Regions from separate parts of the Limosilactobacillus urinaemulieris genome, predicted to be linked through region 2. Evidence: riboswitches for the same ligand, from Rfam matches in the RefSeq annotation. Region 2 holds a riboswitch; each other region holds the start of a gene.
What was found. Region 2 has a riboswitch for thiamine pyrophosphate ahead of thiM (hydroxyethylthiazole kinase). Riboswitches for the same ligand answer to the same signal wherever they lie in the genome.
Positions count from the first base shown of each region.

Region 1: another riboswitch for thiamine pyrophosphate. It lies ahead of MR181_RS03120 (ECF transporter S component); the one in region 2 lies ahead of thiM (hydroxyethylthiazole kinase).
Region 3: another riboswitch for thiamine pyrophosphate. It lies ahead of cytX (putative hydroxymethylpyrimidine transporter CytX); the one in region 2 lies ahead of thiM (hydroxyethylthiazole kinase).

Region 1 is NZ_CAKOBX010000003.1:109,116-112,398, reverse strand. Features, by position in the region: gene MR181_RS03125 (ABC transporter ATP-binding protein) at 1-1,180, opposite strand, end outside; gene MR181_RS03120 (ECF transporter S component) at 1,186-1,743, opposite strand; TPP riboswitch at 1,805-1,894, opposite strand; gene MR181_RS03115 (nucleoside hydrolase) at 1,947-2,903, opposite strand; gene MR181_RS03110 (NAD(P)/FAD-dependent oxidoreductase) at 3,024-3,283, shown strand, end outside.
Region 2 is NZ_CAKOBX010000010.1:80,377-83,659, forward strand. Features, by position in the region: gene thiE (thiamine phosphate synthase) at 1-59, opposite strand, end outside; gene thiD (bifunctional hydroxymethylpyrimidine kinase/phosphomethylpyrimidine kinase) at 49-870, opposite strand; gene thiM (hydroxyethylthiazole kinase) at 892-1,671, opposite strand; TPP riboswitch at 1,733-1,838, opposite strand; gene MR181_RS07850 (patatin-like phospholipase family protein) at 1,874-2,728, opposite strand; gene MR181_RS08870 (LysR family transcriptional regulator) at 2,793-3,134, opposite strand; gene MR181_RS08875 (hypothetical protein) at 3,101-3,244, opposite strand.
Region 3 is NZ_CAKOBX010000009.1:94,053-97,335, reverse strand. Features, by position in the region: gene cytX (putative hydroxymethylpyrimidine transporter CytX) at 212-1,387, opposite strand; TPP riboswitch at 1,469-1,576, opposite strand; gene MR181_RS07445 (hydroxymethylglutaryl-CoA synthase) at 1,592-2,752, opposite strand; gene MR181_RS07440 (ribonuclease H family protein) at 2,752-3,283, opposite strand, start outside.

The DNA.
Region 1 (3,283 bases), on a different contig from region 2:
GCCCCATTACCAACATGACAAGGTTTTGGATGAGTTTTCGCTGACCACCACTCAGTGAATAAATAATTCTTTGACTAATGTCAGGTAAACCGACCATTGCTAAAAGCTCTTTTGTCGTTTTTTGAGTTAAAAACGGATTACGACCGTTCTTGATGCTTAACATTAATTCTTCACTGACAGTAACGTTTAAGAACTGCTGATTAGTTTCTTGGAAAATTAGACCAACTTTAGAATAATATTTCCCGGGGAATATTTTTTTGATATTTTGCCCCTTATACGTTATTTCTCCCTGATAAGGAGTTAGTTTAGCGATTGACTTAAGGAAAGTTGACTTTCCCGCACCGCTAGACCCAGTTAATAAGGTAACCTTATTCTGAATGATATTAAAGCTGGTAGGGTTAATAAGGGGAGTTTGATTACGACTTACGGCATAGTCTTTTAATTTCATGACGACATTGGCAGTTAGTGGCGGTATCTTGGTGATGAGATTGGTACTATGTTGGTGATCAGCATTGTTTAACAGTGTCGAGCTATCATGAGGTGAAAGCAGTGAGGCTTCAGAATTGTGAAACTGGACAACAAGCTGACTAAATTTTTGGTAATTGTGGAGATCATGATCGCTGATAATGATCGTTGTACCCTTTTCATTTTGCAGTTGGGTTAGCTTTTGAAGGAGAAACTGCCGGTTAGCTTCATCAATACTTGAAAAAGGTTCGTCTAGTAAAATAATCTCTGCCTTCATTGCAATTGTAATTGCCAACGCAACCCGCTGTAGTTGACCGCCAGAAAGGGTAGTTAGTTTCTGCTGGGCGAGCTTTTCTAAGCCGACAAAAGTTAACGCACTTTTTACCTGTTTATTGATCTCTTCGTGGGGAACTTGAAGATTTTCTAGGGTAAATTCTAATTCATGTTGTGGCGTATCCATTGTGAATTGCATTGCCGGATCTTGAAAGAGCATTCCAACTCGTTGTCCGTGGGGAATGGCGACTTTTCCTGAACACTTGCCACCATATTTTGGAAGTAAGCCAGCAATCACTTTTAGCAGGGTTGTTTTTCCGCTACCAACGGGTCCACTAAAGATGATTGAAGTATGAAGTGGTAACTCAAGGGAGACATCGTTAAGAATTGGCTGATCACCGTCATATGAGAATGTCAGGTGTTGAATAGCGATTGATTCCATTTATTTTACCTCGGAAGGACGTGACTTCTGTTTAACAGGTTAATAATGAGCTTAACGAGAACACCGGTGAAGAAAAACATTGATAACCAGCGAACAATTAACATCACAATTAACATTGAAAATGGGAAATGGCTGTAACCATTCCGGAACCAGTCCCAAACAAATGTCAGGATCGTGGTAGTGGTTGCGGAGAGAAGCAAGGTCACCCAATTGTATATTTTATAAAGCGTTAAGGTAAAACCAAGCTCAGTCCCGGCCCCTTGAACCAGTCCCGAGAGCAGAGTGGTTACGCCCCATTGATCACCAAGGAGCATCTCCACAACGGCACTGAGAAATTCACCGAGAAATGAGGCACCGGGAAGTCGGAGCATAAAACCAGCTAACGGGCCAGCCATACACCAAATGCCTAATGTAATATCGTTAGCCATTGGCCCATAGCCAAAGGGAGTCAGGGCAATTGTTAAGCCGTTATAAAGCAGACCGGTTGCTAAGTAGATCACTCCAAAAACGATTCCGATGATTGCTAAGAGAATAATATCCTTTAAGTGAAATTGATGAAACATAATAATTCCTTTCTTGGGGAAAGAAAAAGAACCGTGACAAAAATGTCATGGTCCCTTAAATGGTTGATTGAAAACGCGCTTCCTTCGCTAGCATTATCTAGACAGGTTCAATGGGTCTAATCTCAGCCAAGTGGCACCCCAGACATATAAATTTCTTTTGTTGTTATCATCATACAACAAAAACAGGTTCTTCGACAGTTAATTTAGTGATTAGCTAAAAGATTAATCAGGTGGTTCATAAAGACAGGGACAAATCGTTCTTGGTTAACGTTAATTGCCACCTTGACATTTGGGTGGCGAGCATTCAGCCGTGCTTTATCGCCGATTGTTCGGGCATAGTTGTGCTTGTTAGTAATAACCTTCATTGGCAGGGCAAGAGTGGTTACAAATGATGGGTCAATTGCCACACCAACTGCCAGTGGATCGTGAATTGCGCAGCCGTGCTTATCAATTCCTAACCGGTAATAGGCGTCAATGTAGAAGTCAGTAAGGTCAGCATAGGCAGTGCCAGCTGGTGTTCCCAAATTGCGCCACTGTTGAGTTTCTTTTTTTGTGAGAAGGGTCCGTAAAGTAACGTCAAGACCAACCATTGTAATTGGTAATGGACTAGTAAAGACCTCATTAGCTGCTTCAGCATCTTGATTGATATTTGCCTCAGCAACATCGCTAACGTTTCCTTCAACTGTCAGCGCCCCGCCCATTAGAGTAACGTTACCGATTAATTGGCTGATCTGTGGATCGCGATGTAGTGCAGCAGCAAGATTCGTCAATGGACCGGTAGGAACGATAATGAGGTCTTTATTATATTGATGGGTTGCTTCAATAATAAAGTCGACACCATCTTTAGGTTGAACTCGGTGGGATGGTTTGGGAAGTGAAATATCACCAATCCCGTTGCTTCCATGGATCTCCTTACTAACCTGCATGACTGTAAAATGGTCAGTAGTGCTTGAATGGCTAAGTCCCTTAAAAACGGGGACATCTTGGCCGAGTAATTCAAGAAGCTGTAATGAGTTTTTAGCGGTTTGCTCTAGCAAGTTATTACCATAAGAGGCGACAACCCCGATTAGGTCAATGTTTGGGTCAGCAATTGCATATGCAAGAGCTAACGCATCATCAACCCCCGTATCTAGATCTAAGATCATTTTTTTGGTGGCCATGATATTTTCCTCCAGTTAGTTATTTATGTTAATAATAGCTAAATGATAGCGGCCCCGCAATTTTAATTTCAGTGAAAATCAATTACAATAAGAAAAAAGAACAGAGAGGAGCCATTACGAATGGCAAAAATGTATGACATTACAATTATTGGTGGCGGCCCCGCAGGAATGTTTGCGGCCTTTTATTGTGGACTCCATGAATTAAATGCCCAATTGATCGAAAGCCTACCTCAACTTGGTGGCCAAGTTAATGCCCTCTATCCGGAAAAACAAATCTGGGACGTTGCAGGACTTCCAGGAGTTACGGGGCACGAATTAATAAGTCAGCTCCAAAAGCAACTTGCTGTAGCTCCGGTCGACCAGTTTACGGATGAGACCGT
Region 2 (3,283 bases):
TGGGTATCTTGGGTTCCACCGACAAGGTATATTTGTAACATTTTTGGATTAAAGTTCATTATTATCGCTCCTTATTTTTGCCCAATGGTTTAACGGGCCATGACCGTGACCAACATTAATGCCTTGCTTAATCGTTGCTTCAACATAGGCCTTTCCAATTTTAAGGGCATCTTCCATTGATTTGCCCTTAGCGAGTTCAGCTGTGATACAAGAAGAAATAGTATCACCAGTACCATGAGTATTCTGAGTTTGTTTCCGCTTGGCAGTCATCCAAAATGAGTGACCATCAGCTAATAATACAAAGTCGTTAGCTTCATCATCACTTGAAAAGTGACCACCCTTAACCAGAACGTTCTTGGCTCCCATTGATTGGAGATGGTGTCCGGCAGCTTCCATTTCAGCTTCTGTTGTGATCTGCATTTGTGTTAGTTCTTCAGCTTCTGGAAGATTGGGGGTAACTAAATCAGCAAGCGGTAGTAACTGGTCTCGAACTACGCTAATTGCGTCATCACTTAAAAGTTTAGCACCTCCTTTAGCGATCATCACGGGATCTACCGTTAATGGGCCAAAATCATACTGTTTCAAGTTTTTTACGACCGTTTTTACCCGCAGTGGATCAGCTAACATTCCTGTTTTGCAAGCCCGGATCTTAAAATCAGCAGCTAGGGAGGCAAATTGCTCGTCAATTAATTTTGGTGGCATTGCTAAGGCATCTTGAACACCGAGAGTATTTTGTGCCGTGACCGCAACAACAACCATTGTGGCAAAGACACCGCGCATTTGCATTGTCTTAAAGTCAGCAGAAATTCCGGCACCACCGCCAGAATCAGTACCGGCAATTGTTAGAGCCTGGGGAAAGTCATTTGTCATTATTAGGAACTCCTTTATTATTTATAATACTGAGAGAACTTCGCTTGAATTAAGTGTTGCTAGTTCATCTCGGAATTTGACTTGCCATTGACCAAAACCGCTTGACTCTCTAGCAGCCTTAACTCCAGCGGCAGAAAAGACCTTGGTTGCGGTACAAGCGGCTGCATAATAATCTTTACTTATGCTGAGATAAGCAGCAATGACACTAGAAAGAACATCGCCACTACCCACGTTAGTCACGAAATAACTAGTAGAAAGTTGATTAATAAAAGTATTATTGCCATCCGTTATGATATCAGTTTGACCAGTAAGAACGACAATACAATGGTATTCTTGAGCGACCGTGTTAGCGATCTTGTGAAGATCAGCTTGGCCATTTCCGCTGTCAATTCCACGTGAATGCCAGTTAATATTCGCTAAAGCAGCAATTTCGCCAGCGTTACCGCGAATAACAGTAAATCGATAATTATGTAATAGTTGTTTCGCAAAAGCTAACCGGTAATGACTAGCACCAATTGCAACCGGATCAAGAACTATTGGTTTCTGATTATGATTAGCTTTTAAAACGGCAATAACCTCATCCTTTTGCTTGTCGTCGATCGTTCCCAAATTAATCGTAATAGCATCGGCTAATTCTACCATTTCTAAAGATTCTTGAGGTGCGATAGACATAATTGGGGAAGCACCAATCGCACTCAACCCATCGGCAACCTTATCTGGCGTTACCATATTGGCGATTGTTAATACTACCGGATTTTGCTGACGAAGTTGTTCTAATAGTTTTAGTTGTAATTTAGTCAAAATCTCACGTCCTAAAAAAGGAGCTACTAGTTAATCGTTAACTAACAGCTCCATTATTTTATATATTGAGTTAGCATTTTCCTTCGCAAGTACTAGCTTAACAGGTTCAAGGGTCCGTATATCTTAATACATCTCAGTCTGGCAAACAGACACCCCTAATGCTGTTCATTAACATACCATTATAATAACATAGAAACCGCTTTTAAGCATTAAGGTAGTCAATTAAACTTGGCAACAGTTGTCGAGCTTCTTGACGCCCAGTTTCGTATAGCTTCCGGATCTTTTTAACGTTACTTTCAACCCGGCTAACCTTGACTGGGTGCTGAGGAGCAATATTAAAGACTTGGCCTGTTCTTCTGAGATGTTCGATCTGAGCGACTTGTTGATTATAGACCTCTGGACGAAGGATTCCAGCTTCAGCAAACTGGGGATAGTCTTTGAAATAACGGCGGTACAATTGGCAAACTGGTCGACTTGAAGGTTTCTTTCGGTAACTAACATCACGAGTACGGATCACAACAATTTTATCGTAACCCTGTTCCTGGGCGACATCAAAGGGAATTGAATCGGCAATTCCGCCATCAAGACAAAGACCATCAGGAGTCGGGGCGGGATCCATCATAAATGGCATTGAGCAAGAAGCAATTAATACTTGAGTCAGTTTCTCACCCGTTAAGTCTGTAAAAAGTGCTTTTTTTCCATCCTGAAGCCTAGTAGCAACAGCCGTGAAGTGTGAAGCTGACCTGATATAGGCTCGTTCATCAAAGTTATGCCATGAAAGGCCATGATCCTCAAATAGGTAGTTCATGTTGATCACTTGACGTTTGAAAAGACGCGTCATTGAAATATAGTTGCGATCATGACGGTGATCAATATTAATATTTGCTGCTCGACCATATTGCTTTGCTACGAAGTTGACACCATTCAACGAGCCGGCAGAAACGCCAATTACACTACTAAATTCAATGTGATTAGCGAGGAACGTGTCACAGACGCCAGCGGTATATTGTCCTCTAAAAGCGCCACCTTCAAGAACTAGCGCTGCGTTATATAGCATTGATTTCACTCCTTAGAATGTTGATAATTTATTGTAAGTCGTTTATCCCATCAATTTCAATCTTTCAAGAATTTTCAGCTTGATCAGCAAATTCTTGAAGAAATTTTTCCATTACGGGAGTAACGACGGTGTTTTTGCGCCATGCAAGAACGTGACCAGTGTCTTTATGTGGCGAAAAGGGGATAAATGTCAGTTCGGGATCATGGAATGAATTAACGATCCCTTGAATTCCCAGCATATAATAATTTCCGGCTTTTAGCAGTTCATAGGCGTTACTTGGTAAGTTATTTGTCGCCATGATATTTAACTTTGTTTGGTCTAATTTTAAAACATCACTAATTTCATCACGAACAATATTCCGGGTCGGAATAATTAGTGGTAGTTTATAAAGATCACTTTTGGTAATCGAATGTTTTTTGCTAGTTGATCAGATCTTTTGGTAATTAATCCCCACTGCTCATGAACTGGTAAAACAATAAAGTTATACTTAGCAGCCTCGACTGGTTCAATCAACACAGCAAAATCTTCTAAACCGGAATCCAAGCGCTGACGAAG
Region 3 (3,283 bases), on a different contig from region 2:
AGCAGTTGTCCTTTTTGTGTACAAAAAAACTGGCATTGATTTTTTATCAATACCAGAAAGTGTATACCCAAAATAACCCGACCTCTTCACTGTTTTAAAGGTAATACTGCACAGTAGCTGGCTAGCAGTTCAAATACTGATAGATCAGCATTTGATCAACCCCTAGTAGGCTAGCTTCGCGTCGACGAGGGTGGAAGACGAACTAGACAAGCTAGTTCTGCCCCACACTGCCCCACTCCCTTTTCCGATCGGCAAGCCATACTAAAAACATCACAATCAAAATATCAGGCAACGTATTTCCTACGGGAAGATCTACTAACATCAAGCAGCGGTATACTATAAAACCAACTAGCCATAAGGCAAAATGATTCCAACTAATCCAACGATCCTTATTGTTAAGGCGAAGAACAAATCGATCCATAATCTGAATCGCAATCATTGGAGTAAAGACTGAGCTAATGATGTAAAGAAAGTTACTAAAATTATCCATCGGCAAAATAATTGCACCAGCACTTCCAATAACGGTTACAATAATCGCCGTTAAACGTGAAGACCACTTAACCTTTAATGTTTGTGCAGAGACTCCTGCAGAATAGGCATCCATAAACGTTGTAGTGACTGTTGACAGGAGGACAATAATCAGGCCACTAATCCCAACGCCAGCACTAACCATTATTTTAGCAATATCTGTCTGCCCGGTTAATAAGGTTGCGCCAAGGCCGACAATTGCCATCCAACAGCTAATGACACCATAAGTGATTGCACTAACTCCACTCGCTTGGATCGGGTTTTGGGCAACCGAAGTATAATCGGAAATTAAGGGAAGCCAGGATAGGGGCATCGAAACGGCTAATTCTAATCCTTGTCCAAATGATAATGCCCCTAAATGATTATTTACATGTGGTTCAGCAAAGATTAAATAGCATAACCAAACCGTCAAAAGTAATAAAGCAGTTAAGGCAACGGTGTTCAGCCATTTTAAGCGACGAATCCCGATAATTAACCACACTATGATTAGGAATCCAATCAATCCGCACCATAGTGACCGGCCCAATTTCCAAAGACCATTAGCCGCTAGCGAACCATCATAAATCATGATTCCCGTCCAGCCGATCAATTGTAAAACATTTAGACTAGCAAAAAAGATTCCACCAAATTGGCCAAAACTGATTTTTACCGATTCCATCGCACTAATCCGCAACTGGCCACCGATTATTCCAGCAAGGAACAGCAACCCACAGCCAATCAAATGACCTAAGATAATGGCCACTATTCCCTTGGTCATCCCTAATGGTGCTAAGTAAGTTCCTGTCAGGATCTCCGCAATTGATATTCCCGCGCCGCACCAAATCATTCCATTTTCTACTAGTGATGTCTTATGTTGCATCAGTTCCACCATCCTTTTATTGATTAGCGAAACTTGATCTTGATAAAGAAAAATCGACTAGGCACCTACCTGATCGATTTTAAAATTCTTAACTGAATTCCCTCCGTTGGCATTATCCAAATCAGGTCCCATGGGTCGAAGATCACATCTTCCTCTCAGCCTGTTATACAAGCTCCCCGTTTGTGTTAATTATATTGTAACATTTTATTTCTTTTCCTGATAAATCCGTTTGTGTTCTTTTTGACCCTTTAATATAAACGGTGCTGGATCTGATTGCCAATCTAATTCAACATCGTCCGGGTTCATCCCCAGCTGTGAGTTGAACTGCTTCTCATATTCAGCAATTGAAACCTGATGACGATTTGCTAGATCATCCTTAACGTCACTCAGGTATTTTTCAAAGTGAGGCTGAAGAATTCCACTGTAGAATTCACCTTCTGCTCCAGAACCGTAACTAAAAAGACCAATCCGGTCCCCAGGATTAACCTGACCATTTTGCAACAATGACATTACTCCAAGGTAAAGTGAACCCGTATAGAGGTTTCCTACCTCACGACAGTACTTTTGACTTGCGGTCAGCTGCTCACGCATTTTGTCAGCAACCGGTGATTGATTGTCCTTAAGGAGTGCCTCCAGTGCCTTCTTCCCCATCTTGGTAAATGGCAAGTGGAAAGTTAAGGCAGCAAAATCATCCAGTTGTCGTCCAGTCATTTGCTGATAGCGTTGCCAGCACTGAAGGAAAAAGTCAACGTAAACATTAGTCGAGTATTTGCCATCCACATGTGCTTCAGTTGCGTAAAGTGGCCGCCAAAAGTCCATAACATCCTTTGTATATGAAACCGTAGTATCCTCAAGAGCCAAGATATGAGGAGCAGCAGAAATCAACATTGCAACTGCCCCAGCCCCTTGGGTAACCTCACCAGGTGTTTTTAACCCATAACGAGCAATATCAGCTGCAATTACTAGGACTGTCGACTGGGGACTCATTGCGACTAACCCTTTAGCAAACTGAATCCCTGCTGTTGCTGAATAACAGGCTTCCTTTAGTTCAACTGCACGGGTAAAATCATCCAGTCCCAAAAGATGTTTGATATAAATGGCACTTGCCTTGGAATTATCAATCCCTGATTCAGTAGCTACGATCACGGTGGAAAGATGTCTTTTATCATCTTTGGATAAAAGCTTCTTGGCAGCCGTTGCTCCTAAAGTAACAATATCTTGGGTTGGCGGAACAACTGCCTGTCGATCCTGACCAATTCCAATTGTGTACTTATCAGGTTCATCCCCCCGTTTACGAGCTAGTTCGCGTAAATCAATATACTCATCAGTAGTTGCAAATGCCATCTTATCAATTCCAATTTTCATTATTCTTCCCCCATTTGATCCATTGTTTGGTTTAATAAGTGATCAACAACAATATTTCCTTGGTTATTTGCGTGTCCCTTGGTCCATTGAAAATGTAACTGTTTAAACTGTGGTAGTAATTGAATAACCTCTTGCCACAACTCACGATTAGCAACCGGCGAACCAGCGCTTGTTTTCCATCCCCGGCGTTGCCAACCGTTTAGCCAATTTTTCATGATCGGATCCAAGACATAGTGTGAGTCAAGAACTGCAATAATTGGTTCCTCTTGCTTCCGGTTCTTTACTAAAATCTGGAGAGCATTCCGGAGTGCCATTAATTCCATCCGGTTATTCGTCGCGCCAAATTCACCACCAGTCTTGGTAAATTGCTGACCGTCTTTACTGATCAACAATGCCCAAGCCGCTTTATCTGTTTGCTTAACGTGCTGCCCCGGCTTATTACCGTGATTGCGTGAACCACCATCTGTATACAGGTAAATGATATTTGGATCATTTAGCTTACCATCATGATCTTTTGTTTGACTTTTATCA